Regions from separate parts of the Streptomyces sp. GbtcB7 genome, predicted to be linked through region 1. Evidence: predicted binding sites of a transcription regulator. Region 1 holds the regulator's gene; the other holds the start of a gene.
What was found. Region 1 encodes HspR, which represses chaperone genes until heat shock. Its sites were predicted from a motif close to TTGAGNNNNNNNNNCTCAA; they were not measured.

Region 1 (3,817 bases):
CCTGACCGCCGAGCCGCTGGAGTACGGCGTCAAGCTCGACTGGGACGACAGCACGGCGACGGACCTGGACCACTACGAGGTCTACGAGTACCGGTCGTGCTGCACGCCGGACTTCCTGGGCGAGGTGCCGGCCGGCACCTCGGAGTTCGTCGTCGGCCCGGAGCCGGCGGACGGCGAGGAGAAGACCTACGTCGTCATCCCGGCCGACATCTACGGCAACTACGCCGAGTGGACGGGAGCGTACTGGGACCGTCCCGTCTCCACCGTCACCGTCACCGAACTCGACCTCAGGCCGACAACCGTCCCCGAGGACTCCGCGCCCTGCTCCGTGGCCGCGTACACGACCCGCGGCGACGAGGGCGGCATGTACATCGAGTGCGCCGACTCGGTGGCCACGGAGGCCGCCGGCATCAACGTGTACCGCTGGGACCGCGCGACGAGCACCTACGTCCGCGTGACGGACGTCCCCCTGGCGCCCACCGCCAGCAACTACACGGACACCACCATGCCCGCCGGCACGACCGTCTACTACCTGCTCTCGGTCGTCGCTCCCGACGGCTCGGAGACCTTCAGCAACGTGGACTCCAGCGTGTCCCTGCCGAGCGGAGCCTGACCTCCTGATGAAGACCACCCTGCGGGCGACGGCCGTGGTGTTGGCCACCACGGCCGGTGTCCTCACCACCGTTGCCACCCCCACCGCCTCGGCCGCCACGAGCTGCGCCTCCCCCGTCTACAAGCGGCAGTTCTTCGCGAACACCGCCTTCTCGGGTACGCCGAAGAAGACCGACTGCGACACCGCGGTCAGCGAGAACTGGGGCACGAAGGCCCCCGCCTCCGGCCTCCCGAAGGACAACTTCGGCGTCCGCTGGACCGTGACGAGGGACTTCGGATCGGGAGGCCCCTTCGCCCTTCCCGTCGCCGCCCAGGACGGCCTGCGCGTCTACCTCGACGGCACCCGCAAGGTCGACCTCTGGAAGAACGTCTCCTCGACGGTCAAGAAGACCGTCAACCTCACGATCCCTTCCGGCAAGCACACCCTCCGCGTCGACTACGCCAACTGGACCGGCGCCGCCAACGTCTCCTTCGCCTACACCCCCCGCACCACCGCCACCGTCGACAAGGTCAAGCCCCTCACGCCGAGCGGGACTTCCGTCTCGTACGACACGGCGAGCGGCAACGCCAAGCTGAGCTGGGCGAAGAACAAGGAGATGGACCTCGCGGGGTATCGCGTCTACCGCCGCGTCGACGGCAGCGGCGCCTGGACGAGACTGGGTACGACGACCGCCACCTCGTACACGGACACGACCGTGCCCGCGACCGGCGACACCTACTACTACGAGGTCCGCGCCTACGACAAGGCCGGCAACGAGTCGACGGGCACCGCCGACCAGGCCGTGACCACCGTCGACCGGACCCCGACCGCCGCGCCCGCCGGGCTGATCGCCACCTCCGTGTCCCGCGGGCTGCAGCTCGACTGGAACGGGGTCACGGGAGCGGTGTCCTACCGCGTCTACCGGGCGACGAGCGAGAACGGCGTGTACGCCCAGGTGGGCAGTACGGACAAGCTCTCGTACCTGGACACCTCGGCCGTCGAGAGCGTCACCTACTACTACCGGGTGACCGTTCTCGACGCGGCGGCCAACGAGTCCGCGCGTTCCGTGGCCGCCGCCGGCGAGCGCGAGGACCTCACCCCGCCGCCCGCCGTCACCGGGCTGACGGTCACCCCGACCGAGTACGGCTTCGAGCTGGAGTGGGACAAGAACCCGGCCACCGACCTCGGGCGGTACACCGTCTACTGGGGTGAGCTCTGGGGCGACGAGGGCGAGGAGCAGGTGTGCTCCGGAACGCTGACGGCGTATCTGCCGGCCGACACCACCTCGTACTCGTACACCACCCGCCCGGACGGCGACCGTGTCTGCTTCTTCGTCGACGCCATCGACACGTCCGGGAACTCCTCCTTCAAGTGGACCCGGACGGCCGAGGCCGTGGCCGCGACCGAGCTCGACACCACGCCGAGCGTGCCGACGCCCGAGGGCTCGCCGCTGCACCTGGAGGCGACTCCGGCGGAGGGCGCCGAGGGCAACCGCCTGACCTGGTCCGGGCTCGGAGCGGGCGAAGAGGAGTCCGCCGAGCCCGCGCAGGGCTTTCGCGTCTATCGGTGGAACCCCGCCACCGCCGCGTACGAGAAGATCCACGAGACCTCGGCCGGAGCGTTCGAGTACTTCGACACCGGCGCGAAGCGCGGCACCACGTCCTACTACTGGGTGACCGGTGTGAGGGCCGACGGCACCGAGACCCTGCCCGCCGGCGACTGGGCGGTCACCGAACCGGCGCGGTGAGCCGAGGCACGCCGAAGGGGGTGGGGAGGTCGACGACCTCCCCACCCCCTTCGTTACGTGGGAACTAGTCCGACTGCCTCTTCGGCCGCCAGACCACCAGCGCGCTCGTCTGCTGGACCTCCTGGTACGGGACCAGGTCCCGGCGGTACGAGGCGTGCACCGCGGCCTCGCGCTGCTGCATCGCGGCAGCGGCGCCGTCCAGGGCCGATTCCAGTTCCGCGACGCGGGACTGGAGGGCGGCCACCTGGTTCTCCAGCTCGATGATGCGCTTGATGCCGGCCAGGTTGATGCCCTCGTCCTGGGACAGCGCCTGCACCGTGCGGAGCAGTTCGATGTCGCGGGCCGAGTAGCGCCGGCCCCGGCCGGCGGTGCGGTCCGGGGAGACCAGGCCGAGGCGGTCGTACTGGCGCAGGGTCTGCGGGTGCAGGCCGGAGAGCTGGGCCGCCACCGAGATGACGTAGACCGGGGTCTCCTCGGTCAGTTCATAGGGGTTTCGACGACGGCCGTCCATCTGCTCATGCTCCCTTCGCGGCCTGGAACAGCTCCGCCCGTGGGTCCTCGCCCGCGGTTGCCTCGCGATACGCCTCCAGGGCGTCGCGAGCCTTGCCCGACACGTCCGTGGGGACCGCGACCTCGACGGTGACGAGGAGGTCGCCGCGCGTACCGTCCTTGCGGACGGCACCCTTGCCGCGGGCCCGCATCGTACGGCCGTTGGGCGTGCCCGGGGGCAGTTTCAGGGTGACCGGGGGGCCGCCCAGGGTCGGTACACGCACCTCGCCGCCGAGTGCCGCCTCCGCGAAGGTGACGGGCACGGTGACGGTGAGGTTGTCGCCCTTGCGGCCGAAGACCGGGTGGGCGTCCACGTGGACCGTGACGTACAAGTCGCCTGCCGGGCCGCCCCGTTCGCCGGGTGCGCCCTTGCCCCGGAGGCGGATGCGCTGGCTGTCGCTCACTCCCGCCGGGATGCGGACCTGCATCGTGCGTGAGGACTTGGCGCGGCCGCTGCCGTGGCAGATCTCGCAGGGGTTCTCCGCGATGAGACCGCGGCCCTTGCAGTCCGGGCAGGGGTCCGTGAGCGAGAAACCGCCGCCGGAGCCGCGCGCGACCTGGCCGGTGCCGACGCACGTCGGGCACACGCGCGGTGTGCCGTTCGCGTCGCCGGTGCCCGAACAGGCCTTGCAGGGCGCCTGGGACGTCATCCGCAGCGGGACCGTCGCGCCGTCCACCGCCTCGGTGAAGCTGAGCGTCACCTCGGTGTCGATGTCCTGGCCGCGCCGGGGCTGGGTCCGCGTACCCGTGCCCGCGCCGCCGCGGTTGAACAGGCCCCCGAAGACGTCACCGATGCCGCCGCCGAAGCCACCGGCACCGCCCGCTCCGCCCTGGGCGCCGCCTCCGAAGAGGTCGCCCAGGTCGAAGTTGAAGTTGCCGCCGCCCGCGCCGGGACCCGGACGGAAGCCGCCGTTGCCGAAGAGGGCGCG
Region 2 (3,817 bases), on a different contig from region 1:
CACCTCCTTCGCGCTGTTCCGCTTCGCGGAGCCGGAACTGCCCGACATGGTCTACAGCGAGTACCTGACCGGTGCCATCTACCTCGACTCGCGCGCCGAGGTGGCCATGCACCTGGAAGTGCTGGACCACATGTCCGCCCACGCCGCCTCCGTGCCCCGCACCAAGGAGATCCTGCGGGAGATCCGGGACTCCTACTGAGAAGTTCCCAGGGAGGGGCTCTTGGCGGGGAGTTCCCAGGGAGGGGCTCTCCTCGAGCCCCTCACCTCGAGGGTCCTTACGCCGCGCCGCCCCTCGTCTCCCTCTCGTCGTCCACGATCTCGGCGTCCACCACACCCTCCTCCGCCGCCGTGGTGTGCTCGGCGGCCGGCTCCTCCCGGGGCGTCTGCTGGGCCTGGGCGTACATGGCCTGGCCCATCTTCTGGCTCACCGAGGCCAGATTCTCGACGCCGCCGCGCAGGGCGGCGGTGTCGGTGGCGGAGTCCTCCAGGAGGCGCTTGAGGTCGGCGACGGCGGACTCGACCTCGGGTTTCGTCCCGGAGGGGATGCGCTCCTCGTTGTCGCGGAGGAACTTCTCGGTCTGGTAGACGAGTTGTTCGGCCTGGTTGCGGGTCTCGGCGGCCTCGCGGCGCGCGCGGTCCTCCTCGGCGTACTGCTCGGCCTCGCGCATCATGCGGTCGATGTCGTTCTTGGGGAGCGCGGAGCCACCCGTGACGGTCATCTTCTGTTCGCGCCCGGTGGCGAGGTCCTTCGCGGAGACGTGCATGATCCCGTTGGCGTCGATGTCGAAGGCGACCTCGATCTGCGGGACTCCGCGCGGCGCGGGCGGCAGCCCGGTGAGGTCGAAGACGCCGAGCTTCTTGTTGTACGCGGCGATCTCGCGTTCGCCCTGGTAGACCTGGATACCGACCGAGGGCTGGTTGTCCACGGCCGTGGTGAAGATCTCCGAACGGCGGGTCGGGATCGTGGTGTTGCGCTCGATGAGCTTGGTCATGATGCCGCCCTTGGTCTCGATGCCGAGGGACAGCGGGGTGACGTCGAGGAGCAGGACGTCCTTCACGTCCCCCCGGAGGACACCCGCCTGGAGGGCCGCGCCGAGCGCCACGACCTCGTCCGGGTTGACGCCCTTGTGCGGGTCCTTGCCGGCGAGTTCCCTGACCAGGTCCGTGACGGCGGGCATCCGGGTCGAGCCGCCGACCAGGATGACGTGGTCGATCGCGGCGAGCTTGACGCCCGCGTCCTTGACCGCCTGGTGGAAGGGGGTCTTGCAGCGGTCGAGCAGATCGGCGGTCAGCTCCTGGAACTGGGCGCGGGTCAGTTTCTCCTCGAGGTGCAGGGGGCCGTCGGCGGTGGCGGTGATGTAGGGCAGGTTGATGGTGGTCTCGGAGGAGCTGGACAGTTCGATCTTGGCCTTCTCGGCGCCCTCGCGCAGCCGTTGCAGCGCCATCTTGTCGTGGCCGAGATCGATGCCGTACGAGGCCTTGAAGCGCTGTGCGAGGTGTTCGACGATCCGCTGGTCCCAGTCGTCGCCGCCGAGCCGGGTGTCGCCGTTGGTCGCCTTGACCTCGATGACGCCGTCGCCGATCTCCAGGAGCGAGACGTCGAAGGTGCCGCCGCCCAGGTCGAAGACGAGGACGGTCTGCTCCTCGCCCCGGTCGAGGCCGTAGGCGAGGGCGGCGGCCGTCGGCTCGTTGATGATCCGCAGCACCTTCAGGCCCGCGATCTCGCCCGCCTCCTTGGTGGCCTGGCGCTGGGCGTCGTCGAAGTACGCGGGCACGGTGATCACGGCGTCCGTGACGTCCTCGCCGAGGTAGGCCTCCGCGTCCCGCTTCAGTTTCTGCAGGACGCGCGCCGACAGCTCCTGGGCGCGGTAGCGGGTGCCGTCGACGGAGCCCTTCTCCGGGAAGCGCCAGCTCGCGTCGCCCATGTGGCGCTTGACCGAGCGCGCGGTGCGCTCCACGTTCGTCACCGCCTGCCGTTTGGCGACCTCGCCGACGAGCACCTCGCTGTTCTTGGCGAAGGCCACCACGGAGGGGGTGGTGCGCGCACCCTCCGCGTTGGTCACGACGGTGGGGTCGCCGCCTTCCAGGAGGGCCACCACCGAGTTCGTCGTACCGAGGTCGATCCCGACCGCACGTGCCATGTCCGTCCCCTTCCGCCAGGGCGCTGCCCACCTTCAAGCACAAAACTTGAGTGCGTTCTTGTCAATGGGGCGGACATGACAGCGCCGCGGGCCCTGCGCGGGGACCGCGGCGCCGTACTGCTCCCGGACGTCAGGCCAGCTTGGCCGTCAGGGTGATCGTCGTGCCGGTCAGCGCCGCGCTGACCGGGCAGTTCTTCTTCGCGTCCTCGGCCGCCGCGACGAAGCCGTCGTTGTCGAGGCCCGGCACCGTGCCCTCCACGGTCAGGTGGATGCCGGTGATGCCCTCGCCGGGCTGGAAGGTGACGTCGGCGTTGGTGACGAGCTTGGTGGGCGGGGTGCCCGCGCCCGCGAGGGCGTGCGACAGCGCCATGGAGAAGCAGCTGGAGTGGGCGGCGGCGATCAGCTCCTCGGGGCTGGTCTTGCCGTTGGCGTCCTGCGCCCGCGACGCCCACGTCACCGGCTGCTGGCCGATGCCGGAGGAGTCGAAGGTGACGACGCCGCTGCCCTCGAGCAGGTTGCCTTCCCACACGGTGTGCGCGGTGCGCGTGGTTGCCACGATGATTCCCTTCGATGGGGTCCCGTTTTCGGGGTCCGTGCGCACCATCCGATCACACCTGCGCGCGACTCACCCAGAATGACGGCTCACCGAGACCGCGAAGACGGTTCACCGCACCCGGAAGACGGGTCCCCGCGCCGTGAACGGGAGCCGCGCGCCCTGCGGAATCAGATACGCGTGCTCGCGCCGCACCCGCAGCACGTCGCACCAGCCGTCCGTGATGACCAGCAGCGGCGCGCCCGGCGGGAAGTCGTCCGCGCGGTGCAGCAGATCGATGCCGGGCTGCAGCACCGTACCGCCGCGCCCGTGCACCCGTACGCGACCGGCGATCTCGGTGACCGGAAGATAGCCCGCGTCGTGCGGCGCCGCGTCGCAGAACACCACCCGCGCGGCCGGTACGTCCCGGGCCTCGGCGTACGAGGCGATGGCGCCCAGCGCCTTGCCGAGCAGCGTGCGGTCCATGGAGCCGGAGGTGTCGAGGACGACGCCGAAGGTGCAGCGGGCGATCTCCTCGGGCGGGAAGTACCGTCCCGCGCGCGGGATGTCGGGGGTGGACGCCTGACGGCGCGAGGGGCGCGCGTACGTCCGTACCGGCTCGGGACGGGGCACGAACTCGTCGAACCAGCGGGCCAGGCGGGCGTCCCAGGGCAGCGGCGGATGGTCGAGCGCGCGGATCTCCTCGACCAGACCGCCCGGCAGATAGCCCCGCTCCAGCTGCTGGTGCAGGTCGAAGCCGTGGCTCAGGCCTCGCCGGTAAAGCTCGTCCAGGTCCACGTAGTCGCGCGGGGAGCCGAGCGGGGCGCCGAGGATGTCACCCGCGCCCTTGCCGCGCAGCGTGGACAGCCGGCGCATCCGGCGCAGGTCCTTCGCGATCCGGTCGTACACCTCCTCCGCCGAGAGGTCCTTCAACTCCGCGTCGTACAGGAGTCCTTCGGGCATCGTGCCGACCTGCATCTCGCACAGCCAGCCGTTGATGACGTAGTCGGCCGCGATGTTGAAGAGGTACGGGTCGCGGGCGCCGCAGCGGTCGCCGTGCCGCAGGGCGGCGTGCAGCATCTCGTGGGCGAGGACGAACCGCCATTCCTCGTCCTCCAGTTGACGCAGCGGGTTGATGTAGATC

Region 2: dnaK (molecular chaperone DnaK) is a predicted target of HspR. The motif match lies at 2,188-2,206, and genes of this name have one in related genera.

The regions. Positions count from the first base shown of each region.
Region 1 covers NZ_JAGXJM010000040.1:83,555-87,371, forward strand. The annotation lists gene KVT44_RS44695 (PA14 domain-containing protein) at 1-613, shown strand, start outside; gene KVT44_RS44700 (PA14 domain-containing protein) at 621-2,339, shown strand; gene KVT44_RS44705 (heat shock protein transcriptional repressor HspR) at 2,404-2,850, opposite strand; gene dnaJ (molecular chaperone DnaJ) at 2,855-3,817, opposite strand, start outside.
Region 2 covers NZ_JAGXJM010000011.1:99,466-103,282, forward strand. The annotation lists gene KVT44_RS19475 (helix-turn-helix transcriptional regulator) at 1-199, shown strand, start outside; gene dnaK (molecular chaperone DnaK) at 276-2,141, opposite strand; gene KVT44_RS19485 (OsmC family protein) at 2,272-2,697, opposite strand; gene KVT44_RS19490 (hypothetical protein) at 2,806-3,817, opposite strand, start outside.